2 regions of the Anaerobranca gottschalkii DSM 13577 genome follow, and region 1 is predicted to be linked to the other one. Evidence: riboswitches for the same ligand, from Rfam matches in the RefSeq annotation. Region 1 holds a riboswitch; the other holds the start of a gene.
The links. Region 1 has a riboswitch for lysine ahead of lysA (diaminopimelate decarboxylase). Riboswitches for the same ligand answer to the same signal wherever they lie in the genome.
Positions count from the first base shown of each region.

Region 2: another riboswitch for lysine. It lies ahead of BMX60_RS06760 (Na+/H+ antiporter NhaC family protein); the one in region 1 lies ahead of lysA (diaminopimelate decarboxylase).

Region 1 covers NZ_FOIF01000033.1:5,827-12,055, forward strand. Annotated here, with positions in the region: gene BMX60_RS08170 (LTA synthase family protein) at 1-548, opposite strand, end outside; gene BMX60_RS08175 (hypothetical protein) at 696-965, opposite strand; gene BMX60_RS08180 (50S ribosomal protein L25) at 1,078-1,653, opposite strand; gene lysA (diaminopimelate decarboxylase) at 1,774-3,075, opposite strand; lysine riboswitch at 3,171-3,344, opposite strand; gene BMX60_RS08190 (hypothetical protein) at 3,501-3,791, shown strand; gene BMX60_RS08195 (ArsR/SmtB family transcription factor) at 3,892-4,245, shown strand; gene BMX60_RS08200 (heavy metal translocating P-type ATPase) at 4,272-6,229, shown strand, end outside.
Region 2 covers NZ_FOIF01000022.1:23,682-29,910, reverse strand. Annotated here, with positions in the region: gene BMX60_RS06775 (2-hydroxyacyl-CoA dehydratase) at 1-1,424, opposite strand, end outside; gene BMX60_RS06770 (protein adenylyltransferase SelO) at 1,859-3,319, opposite strand; gene BMX60_RS06765 (CBS domain-containing protein) at 3,468-3,851, opposite strand; lysine riboswitch at 4,002-4,179, shown strand; gene BMX60_RS06760 (Na+/H+ antiporter NhaC family protein) at 4,263-5,861, shown strand; gene BMX60_RS06755 (Lon protease family protein) at 5,903-6,229, opposite strand, start outside.

The DNA of each region.
Region 1 (6,229 bases):
CTATTTTTAAAGTAGAGATCATAAGGAGAATTGGTATATCTTCCCCCTTTATATACTGCCAACACTCCTGAAAGGTGTGTTAATATGATCAGTAAAACTAGCAAAAACTTAAGGTTGTATTTGATAGTTTTGCTAGAAATTATTTTTTTCCCTAGGAAAAATAAAATTAAAGCTGGGGTGAAAACTAAAATTACCCACTGGAGGTTTTTCCCTGTTACTAACAAAATATCTTTCCAAAAATCGCTGACTTGCCCGGCATTACTAGCAGAATATAAGTGATAGAAAGTCCTGAAGAACTGGTAATAAATTATTTGGGATGAGTAGATAATTGCTAAAACTACCAGAAAGATTACGGCAACAGCATGTTTAAGGAATTTTTTACTAAAAAAATTTAAAATTAAAAAAAATGCTGTTGCAAAAGAAAGGTTAAAGAGCAAAGAAATAAAAAAACCATAGGATAAAATAGATTTTACAGTAGTTATTCTCAGAATAAATTCCATAGTAAATAGGGAAAAGATCAAGTAAAATAATGTTTTAAAAGGTTTCATAATATTCTCACCTCAAGTTTAAGTACCTATAATTTTTTTCTTATGTTAATAATAAACTAAATTTATTAACAATTTTTTAAGGTGAAAGATAAAAATAAGTCCAATTAATTCCTTGAATGGAGTTAATTGGAACACTGACAGGCCTGTTTAATGTATTGCTTGAATATCAACATGTAATAAGCGATTTTTAGTTAAATGCTTCTGTACTTCTTTTATTTTCCCAGTAATTTCTCTATCTTCCAATTGGATAGTGATTTGATTTTTTAAACGACATTTTTCCAAAACCTTTCTTAGAGCTTGTTCTTCGAATTCAACATGGATCGTTTTTGAGTTACTGCCATAAATTACTCCAGGTATAAATCCTTTTGCTTTTTTACCTACTTCTCGCCTTCTTCCAATTAACAATACTGGGAGCATTTCTAATCCCCTCCTATTAACTTTTCTCCGTAAATTTTATTAAGATTCTTGAAATTTATGCATATTTAATAAAAAACCCTCAATTATCTTTTGGATAATTGAGGGTTATAAATTACTCTGGATTTCCTTCATTTATGGTATCTGTATTTTCGTCTAAATTATTATCAACTTCTAAAATTTCACCAATAATTTCTTCAGTTGAATTTTTTAGAGTTATATTAGCTGAAATTGGTAAATCTTTCACCTTGATAAAATCGCCTTTTTGTTTATCACTGACATCTACAATAATTTTTTCGGGAATATCTTCTAGTTTTCCTTTTACCTCAATTTCAGTTTTAAAGGTTTGTAAAATCAGCCTTTTTTGATGTAATTCCTCTATTCCTGTAAAAATAATTGGAACATCTAAATTAATTATCTCATCTTTAGGAACTACATGAACATCCATATGAATAGGCTTTTCCTTGTTCAATAAATCCCATTGAACTTCTTTAATAACTCCATAGAATTTTTTGTTTTCAAAATCTAATTGGATTTTAGCTTTTTCCCCAGCTATATTAAGTAATTTCTTAACTTTATTAAAATCAAAATTAACTGGGGTTGAAGAAAAATTTTTTCCATAAACTACACCAGGTAAATAGCCTGTCTTTTTCTTTAATCTTCTCTCAGCTTTTAAAACTATTTCACCCATAATTATCCCTCCTAAAAATTTTTTATTTCAGAAGACATAATTTGAATTAATAGTTTAGCTGATACTAGAAGCTATTATTAATTATATACATAATAAAGAACTAGTCAATAAGGGTATTTTCTATAATAAATGGTTAGGTATTTTATCTTTAGAGATTAAATCTTCATACTTCTCCCTTTCAACAATTACGTGGGGTTTACCGTTACTTATCAGTACTACTGCTGGTTTAGGTAAACGGTTATAGTTACTAGCCATAGAATAATTGTAGGCACCGGTATTTAATACTGCTAATACATCCCCTGGTTTAACATATGGGATGTTAATATCCCAAATTAATATATCACCTGATTCGCAACATTTTCCTGCAATAGTGGCAGTTAGTTCTCTATTAGCATAAGGGCGATTAGCTACAATGGCTTCGTATTTGGCACCATAAAGGGCAGGTCGGGGATTATCAGGTAATCCTCCATCTACACTTATATATGTCCTAACATTAGGGATTTCTTTAATAGACCCAATAGTATAAAGGGTGATTCCAGCTTCGCCAATGATCCATCTACCTGGTTCAATGATAATAGTAGGTCTTTCTAACTTTAACTTGCTGCAATTATCTTCAATACTCTTCATTATTGGATCAATGAAAAAGGAAATAGGTTTTGTTTTTTCCCTTGTGCTATAGCTAATACCAAATCCTCCACCTATGTTAAGCTCTTTTGTAATAAATCCCATTTTATCTTTTAGATTTTTCATAAGTCCTGTTACTATGTTTAATGCAGCGAGATATGATTTGTTATCAAATAACTGGGAGCCTATGTGAAAATGAAATCCCATAAGTTCTAGATTTGGAGAATCTATAGTTTTTTTAAGGGCAAAGTTTAGAGACTCTTCTTCGATACAGATACCGAACTTTGAATCAATTTGTCCTGTAGAAATATATTTATGGGTTTTTCCGGGAACTCCAGGATTTATCCTAAAGAGAATTTTTACTTTTTTATTTTGCTCTTTAGCAATATTTTGGAGGATTTCTAACTCGTATAAATTATCAACTATAATCCTCCCTACATTATTATTAATGGCAAGTTCCAGTTCTTCAAAGGATTTATTATTACCGTGGAACATTACTTTTTCCATAGGGAAATGGGCAGAAATAGCTGTAAATAATTCTCCCCCTGATACTACGTCAAGTCCCAAACCTTCCCTTTCAATGATTTTACACATAGCCAGAGTTAAAAAAGCTTTACTAGCATAAGCTGCTTTGGTATTAGGGTATTTATTTAAAAAATCATTCTGTATTTGAGAACACTTGTATTTAATAAGATTTTCAGAAATTACATAAAGGGGAGTTCCGAATTCCTTAGCTAATTCCACCGTATCTAGATTATCAAAGATATAATGTCTATCTAGTTGTTTTTGTAAATACATAGATTACATCTCCTTATTATTAAAATTAGGTAACAAAAAAAGACCAAGGAAAAGGAAACTCCAAGGTCTATATACACCATAAAGTCCTCCCTTCTTCTTGAAATAGCGCTCCACAGTGAAAACACTGTGACAGTCCTAAGGCTCTTAACCTTAGGCCCAGGGAATATATTTGAGGTATATTCCCTTCGGCGGTATTTCCTTTCCCCAAAATTCATCGTCTTTCGAACTCCCTTAAGGTACTGATAAATACCGCGACCTCTACCTCATGTCAAGAAATGAGGCGAATATTTAATTGTATTAAGAAATAGTCTACAATAAAGGAAAGAGTGTGTCAATGGGAAAGAAAAAAAATTAATTTTTTATAATACATTTTAAAAGATATTAATATAGTATTGTATAAAACTCTTTAAAAGGTGGTTTGGATGATGTTAGCTAATATTTTAATTGTTATAGGTCTGATTTTAATAGTTATCGGATATCTTTTTTGGAAAAAAATATATATTGAAATTAAAGGTGAGGATTACGGAAAAATATTAGAAAGGGAAAAAAACTTAGAGGTTTTAGGTGAAAATCTAGTATATTTTGCTTTGGGAATTTTGGTTCTAAGTTGTCTTTATAAATTCCTTTCCATTTTAAATACAAAAATAACTTTTGGAGGGATTATTTTATTTGGTTTAGTCTTTGCTGTCAGGTATAATTTCCAAATCCAAAAATAATTTTTTAAGAGAAAAAATATTGACAAGAATCTTTACTTATCATATTATTTTTTTAGATAAACATATGAATATTTGTTCATATGTTCACTGGAGGTGTAAAATGGAAGATTTTAAATGTGGGAGCAATATAATCCATGAAGATATAGTTGATAAAGTAAGGGACGAAATGTTAGAAGAAGATAGATTTTTAGATCTAGGGGATTTTTTTAAGCTTTTTGCAGATCCTACAAGATTAAAAATTCTTTATGCTTTGTCAAAGGAAGAAATGTGTGTTTGTGATATTTCTGCTTTACTCCAGATGTCCCAATCGGCAATTTCCCATCAATTAAAGGTACTCCGGTTAGGGAGGGTGGTCAAAACTAGAAAAGAAGGAAAAGTTGTCTATTATTCCTTAGATGATGATCATATTGATAAGGTACTTAAACAGGGGTTAGAACATATATTGGAAAAGTAGAGGAAACCTGGGAGGTAGGGTAAAAAGTGGCTAAAAAAATAGAGTTTCAGTTAGAAGGTTTAAATTGTGCTAGCTGTGCAACTAAAATAGAAGAAGGGATTAAAGAAATAGATGGAATAGTAGGTTCGCAAATTAATTTTGTAAATAAGGTTTTAAAAATAGAGTTAGAAGATACTAAAGATTTTAATGAAAAAATAGTAGATAAGGTTCAAGAACTGGTGGATATGATAGAGCCAGGGATCGTTGTAAAGGAAAAAGAAGTAAAGATAGAAGAACATCATCATGATTTATTAGGAAAAAATGAGTTAATTAAAATTATATTAGGTGGGGGATTATTTGTTTTACCAATTGTTTTTACCTGGTCTAATTTTTTAGAATTTCTCATATTTTTTATTGCATATATATTAGTGGGACATGAAGTGTTATTTAAGGCAGGGCGAAATATTGTTAAAGGGCAAGTTTTTGATGAAAATTTCTTAATGACCCTTGCTACCTTAGGAGCCTTTGCTATAGGGGAATTTCCAGAAGCTGTTGCAGTAATGCTTTTTTATAAAGTTGGAGAATATATTCAAGGGTTAGCTGTGGATAGGTCTAGGAAATCTATTGCAGAACTAATGGATATAAGGCCGGACTATGCAAATCTTAAAAAGGGTGAGGATATCGAAAGGATAACTCCAGAGGAGGTTCAGGTTGGAGATCTCATAATAGTTAAACCAGGGGAAAAAGTTCCATTAGATGGCATTGTTATTGATGGCAATTCAGTATTAGATACTTCAGCGTTGACCGGTGAATCTTTACCTAAAGATATTTCGGTAGGGGATGAAATCCTCAGTGGAAGTATCAATATAAGTGGGGTATTAACAGTTAAAGTTACTAAAGAATTTAACCAATCCACTTTATCTAAAATATTGGATTTGGTGGAAAACGCTAGTAGCAAAAAAGCCCCTACGGAAAATTTTATCACTAAGTTTGCTCGGTACTACACTCCTGTAGTAGTAGGTATTGCCTTATTGATCTCTATATTGCCCCCTTTATTTTTACAAGGTGCTACCTTTAATGACTGGATTTACCGAGGGCTAATTTTTTTAGTAATTTCTTGTCCTTGTGCCTTGGTAATTTCGATTCCCCTAGGATTTTTTGGGGGAATTGGAGGGGCTTCTAAAAAAGGTATTTTAGTAAAAGGTAGCAATTATCTTGAAGGATTAAATAGTGTTAAAGTGGTAGTATTTGACAAAACCGGAACTTTGACTAAGGGAACATTTAAAGTAAAAGAAATAGTTCCTCAACACCCATTTACAAAAGAAGAAATTTTAGAGCTTGCGGCAATAGGTGAAGGATTTTCTAATCACCCTATAGCTCTATCGATCTTAAAGGAGTATGGAAGAACTATAGATAAAAATCAAATTGTAGATTATCAAGAGGTAACTGGACAAGGGGTTAAGGTTCAAACTGAAGATAAAAATTTACTCATTGGCAATAAAAAACTTATGGAAATGGCAGGGATTTCATATGAAAATGTAGAAGAATTAGGGACCATAGTTCACATAGCAGTAAATGGTCAATATGCTGGATATATTTTAATAACAGATGAAATAAAAAAGGATGCTGCTAAAGGGATAAAAGGACTTAAAGATTTAGGAGTTAAGAAAATAATAATGCTCACTGGTGATAATCAACAAATAGGGAAAAAAGTTGCTGAAGAAGTGGGAATAAATGAGTATTATTGTGAACTTTTGCCCCACCACAAAGTTGAAATAGTGGAAAATATCTTAAAAACATTAGACAAAAATTCTAAGTTATTATTTGTAGGGGATGGAATAAACGATGCCCCTGTATTAGCAAGGGCTGATATAGGTGTAGCTATGGGTGGAGTAGGCTCTGATGCTGCCATTGAAGCAGCAGATATAGTTATTATGAATGATCAACTAAATCAAATACCATTAGCTATTAAAATAGCTAAAAGAACGAGAAATATAGTTTGGCA
Region 2 (6,229 bases), on a different contig from region 1:
TGTGATTTTATCGCCTCTTTTTCAAAATCTGCTACCTTTATCCCTAAAGAACTGGCGAAGGTCTCTAAGAAAGAACCACATCCAGAGGAACAGGCTTCGTTTAATAAAATACTGCTGATTATTCCATCTTTCACCTTTAAACATTTCATATCTTGTCCACCGATATCTAAAACAAAATCAACACCGGGGCAGAAAAATTCCGCAGCTTTATAGTGGGCTACTGTTTCAATCTCCCCTATATCTACCCCTAAAGCAGCTTTTATTAAGCCTTCTCCATAGCCAGTTACCGCCGAATAGGTAATTTCTGCACCTTGGGGAAGTTTACTATAAATATCCTCAATGACTTTAATAGTGGATTTTAACGGGCTTCCTTCATTACTGCCATAATGGGAATATACTATTGCCCCTTGATCATCAATTAATAAAACTTTTGTAGTAGTTGAACCAGAATCAATCCCTAAGTAAAGATTTCCTCTGTAATCTGTAAGCCCTCTTTTTTCAACACTATTTTTCCCATGCCTTTTAATAAATTCTTGATACTCTTCAACATTTGAGAATAAAGGTTGCAAGGAGCTATTACTTTTTTCTTTTCCACTATCTTCGAGTTTAGGTAATCTACTGATTAACTTATTAAATGCTATTTCTTGACTATTAATTTGTGAAAGGGCAGCTCCCATAGCAATAAAAACTTGAGAATTCTTCGGAAATATAACCTGTTCTTCCTTTAAGTTTAATGTTTCTACAAATCTCTTTCTAAGTTCTGACAGAAAATACAGCGGCCCTCCTAAAAAAGCCACATTGCCCTTTATCGGCCTACCACATGCTAAAGCGCTTATAGTTTGGATAACAACTGCTTGAAACACTGAGGCTGCAATATCTTCTTTACTGGCTCCTTCATTCAACAAAGGTTGAACATCGGTTTTGGCAAAAACCCCACAGCGGGCTGCAATGGGGTAAATAGTTTTATAGTTTTTTGCTAGATCATTTAAACCTTGTGGGTCGGTTTTTAACAAAGCAGCCATCTGATCGATGAATGAGCCGGTTCCACCTGCACAGGTCCCATTCATCCTTTGTTCGATTCCATTAGTTAGGTACAAAATTTTAGCATCTTCTCCCCCTAATTCGATAGCAACATCGGTATAAGGGTAAAGGCTTTTTAAAGCTTTACTTGAAGCAACTACTTCTTGAATAAAGGGGACTCCTAAAATTTCAGCAATCCCTATTCCTCCAGAACCAGTTATCCCAATAGTTAAAGGAGAATTTTTAAAGATACTATATGTTTTTTGTAGTAATTTAACAACTGTTTTCCTTACATCGGAAAAATGTCGCTGATAGTCCTTATAGATTAGTTCTAATCTTTCATTGAGTACCACAACCTTCACTGTTGTAGAGCCGATATCTAAACCGAGATGAAGTTTTCCCATTTGAAATCACTCCTATTAGACCCAATTGACAATTATTTATTTTAATAATTATTCTCTAAGCTTAAGTTTTTTCCTGCTTTTTCTACAATTTTTAGTCTTTTAAAAATAAAAGACCTTCTTAAAGGAAGATCTCAGACTGAAGACAAACTATAGACAAAGTCATCATCAGCTGTGGTAATTAAATAAAGATACGATTAAGTTGAGGAGATAGATTTAAGAGCTGATTAGATAAAAGGAAGAAGGGGTGAGGAACAGGACGTTCCGAAAGCTCTATTGAGCCATGGATGGCGAATTAGAGCGGTACCCTTCTTCCTATTAGATAGAAGCCTTAAATCTCGACGGAGACTTTGTTAGAATGTTTAATTACCACAGCCTTTAAAAAATGACTTTGTCTACAAACTGAGATCTTCTTAAAGGAAGATCTTTTTAATAGACTATGTTCCACAAAAAGTCCTATAAGGTGGACATCCCTTTGGTGGAGGAGAAATATAATAGTCGTTATTTTCATCATAGTTATAGGGTTTTTCTAGAGCTTTAAGGAGATTTTTCATTACAGAATAATCGTTTCTTTCCACCGCCCCTTCTAAAGCCTCTTCTACTCTATGGTTACGGGGAATAATACTTGGATTTACACTTTTCATTAACCTTTCTACTTCTTCTTTTCCTTGAGGTTGTCTCCTTAGTCTATTTTGCCATTTATTATACCAATATTTGAATTCCTGTTTTTGTAATAATTCATCTTGCAAATCCCCTAAAGTCAATGCTCTAAAGGTATTTGTATAGTCACCTTGATACTTTTCCAAAATATCCAACAAAGTATGGATTAACTGTTTATCTTCTTTTTCCTCATTGAATAATCCAAGCTTTTTCCTCATTCCATTAAGCCAATAACTATCAAATAATTGGAAGTACTTATCTAAAGAGCATTGAGCAATTTCCAAAGCCTTACCTTCATCGGAATCTAGTAAAGGTAATAATGTCTCAGCAAATCTCGCCAAATTCCATGCCCCTATTTTCCCTTGATTCATAAAAGCATACCTTCCATGTCTATCTATTGAACTAAAAACAGTTTTGGGGTTATAAGTATCTAAAAAAGCACATGGTCCATAATCAATAGTTTCACCACTAATAGCCATATTGTCAGTATTCATCACTCCATGGACAAAGCCAATTAGTTGCCAACTGGCAATTAGTCTTGCTTGCCTTCTTATCACTTCATCTAAAAAGTATCGGTAAGGTGATTCTGATGAAAAGGCTTCAGGAAAATGGCGGTTTATTGTATAGTCTGTTAAAGCTTTTAGCTCCTCTAATGTTCCCCACCTAGCTCCATACTGAAAAGTTCCAACCCTTATGTGACTAGAAGCTACCCTAGTTAAAATTGCCCCAGGTAATTCTTTTTCTCGAAATACCTTTTCTCCAGTAATAACAACAGCTAAGCTTCTTGTAGTAGGAATGCCTAAGAAATACATTCCCTCACTAATAATATATTCCCTTAACATCGGTCCTAAAGCAGCCCTTCCATCTCCCCCTCTAGAATAAGGGGTTTTACCTGAACCTTTCAATTGTATATCAACCCTTCCCCCAGATGGAGTAATATGTTCTCCTAGGAGATGGGCCCGACCATCTCCTAGCATAGTAAAATAGCCAAACTGATGACCAGCATATGATTGGGCTATAGGAAAGGCTCCTTGGGGAATTGAGTTTCCTGCTAAAATTTCTATCCCTTCTTTTTGGGCTAACTTTTCAGTATCTAAACCTAGATCTTTCCCTAGATTATGGTTAAGTATAGCTAGTTTGGGATTAGAAACTGGAGTTGGTTTTATTACACTATAGAATATTTTAGGCAAAGATGGATAGCTATTTTGAAAATTCCATCCAATATTTTTTTCTGCCATCTTATTTCTCCTTTAAATTTTATAGATAAAGATATACTAGTTATATTTTTTTGCAAAGATAAACCCTTTATACTAAAATAACTTCTAAAATCTTGCCTCCACTAAAATGGATATTAAAAATATAATAAAATCCCCAAACAGGGGACTTTTACATCAAAAAATTTTTGATACAATAATCAACTATATCTTCTATAGATAAAATACCCACTACCTTAGTCCCTTCAATTACTGGCACTGCAATAATATCATTTTCCCTAATAGTTTTAGCAGCAGTTAAAAGGGAATCTTCCGGTGAAACAACTACTATTTCTTTAGTCATCACCCAATCTACAGGGCAAACCTCGTAATGACCAGGTTCGATTAAAAATCTATAAATATCTGCTTTAACGACTATTCCAATTAAGTTCCCTGAGCTATCTACTACCGGCATGCCGTTAATATTATTGTTATTCATTATTTGTAAAGCTTTTTCCACCGTTTCTTCCTTTTCTACAGTAATAACGTCCTTTTTCATCAAATCTTTAACCTTCATCAAAACCACCTCCTGATGTATACATTCAACATTAGGATAGTTAAATCCTGCTTAATAGTCTTAATTTACTAAAAGTTTTGACCTTATAAAAACCCTTGACATTTTTCCAATTCTGTTGCAAAATAAAGTTCGTGTAAAACTTAATATGGTAAAGATGATAGAGGTGCGGTGTCTAATAGTACTATATCTGAGGTAAGCACAATGAGGGTATAGGAAAGGAGCCATCGCCGAAGCATAGAGTCGATGCTTTAAGACTCTATAGCTGGTTCTGCATAGAAGATATGTAGAACTGTCACAAACCTGAAGTTTGTGGAGAGCTATCATAAAAGGTTAGTCATTTTTATTATGCCTATATACCTTTTTCATTGATAGTCTCTCCTCCAAAAAACAAAATTAAGGAGGAGTTTTTTTATGCCAGAAATTTTTACCCTATTACCACCTGTGGTAGCCATTTTATTGGCCTTTATTACAAAAAATGTTTTGTTTTCACTTTTTATCGGGGTATTGACAGGAACTTATCTAATAAGCCTTCATTCCCATGGATTTATACTTAGCTTTTTTTACGGTTTTTTAGAAGTTATCAATATGATTCTCTCTTCCTTGGCAGATCCTTGGAATGCCGGGGTAATCCTTCAATGCCTGACTATTGGAGGGTTAATTGCCTTAATCTCAAAAATGGGAGGAGCAAAGGCAATTGCAGAATCACTGTCTAAAAAAGCAAAGTCTGCAAAGAGTACCCAACTTATAACTTGGGTTTTAGGACTTTTCGTTTTTTTCGATGATTATGCTAATTCCCTAATCGTTGGACCGATAATGAGACCTGTTGGAGATAAAATGAAGATCTCTAGAGAAAAATTAGCCTTTATCATCGATGCCACCGCAGCCCCTATTGCTGGTATTGCCATCATTTCTACCTGGATTGGTTATGAAATCAGTTTAATTAAAGATGGTTACGCCAGCATTGGACAAACTGTTAATGCTTATGAAGTCTTTATTCAAACAATACCATATAGGTTTTACAATATTTTTATCATGGCATTTATCATTTTAACAGCTGTTTTAGCCAGAGAGTTTGGCCCAATGTTGAAAGCAGAGAAAAGGGCGAGGAATTTAGGAAAAGTTTTAGCCGATGATGCCAAACCCCTCCTTTCAACAGAAAACTCAAGTATTCAAGAAAAAGAGGGAATAAAGTTAAGTATTTGGAATGCCATTATCCCTATTAGTTCTTTAATCATCTTTGCCTTTTTAGGATTTTACTATAGTGGATATACCGAGATAATGTCAGGAGATGAGCTGGAACTGATTGAGATGATTAAAAATAGTCCTCTAGCTTTCTCTACATTAAGGGAAATTTTTGGTGCTTCAGATGCCAGTATCGTTCTTTTTCAAGCTGCCTTTTTAGCTAGTATAATTGCAATTGTCATGGCAGTATCCCAGAGGATAATGGGTATAGGGGAAGCTATCGATACATGGTTAGAGGGAGTAAAGTCTTTAATAATTACCGGTGCTATCCTTTTACTAGCTTGGTCATTGTCCGCTACTATAAAAGAGTTGGGAACAGCTTCTTACTTAGCTAGTATTTTATCAGGGACATTGCCTAGTTTTCTCCTCCCTAGTTTAATCTTTGTATTAGGAGCAGTGATTTCCTTTGCTACAGGTACATCCTATGGAACTATGGGAATCCTTATGCCTTTAGTTATCCCCCTTGCAAATACAATGTCCTCTGACCCTACCTTGATCACAATTAGTATCGGTGCTGTATTAACCGGTGCTATTTTTGGTGACCATTGTTCACCAATTTCCGATACTACCATTCTTTCATCAATGGGAGCTATGTGTGATCACCTCCACCATGTTAAAACCCAGTTGTATTATGCAATAACAGTAGGTATTGTAACGGTAGTAGCAGGTTATTTACCAGTTGCTTTAGGAATACCTGTATGGATTTCTCTATCCTTAGGAATTATTAGCTGTTTCCTTTTAGTGAGGTTTGTAGGAAAACCTGTTTAATAAATACCCCTTCAATCTAAGTTAGATTGAGGGGGTATTCCTTATTCCGTCTTTCCTAACTCTTTCAATTTCTTAGTAATCAAATAGTTTAATGTTCCTTCTGGGTATTCTCCCCCTTTATCTTTCTCTCCCATCGGTATCCCTGTTAAAATTTCCATTCCTTGATCAACGTGACTTATGGCATAAATATGAAACTCATTTTTCTTTACAGCATCAATAACTTCCTCTTTTAACATAAGGTTATTTACATTCTGTACTGGAATGATAACCCCTTGCTTACCAGTTAAGCCCTTTAACTTACACACATCAAAAAAACCTTCTATTTTTTCATTTACTCCTCCAATCGGCTGAATTTCACCCTTTTGATT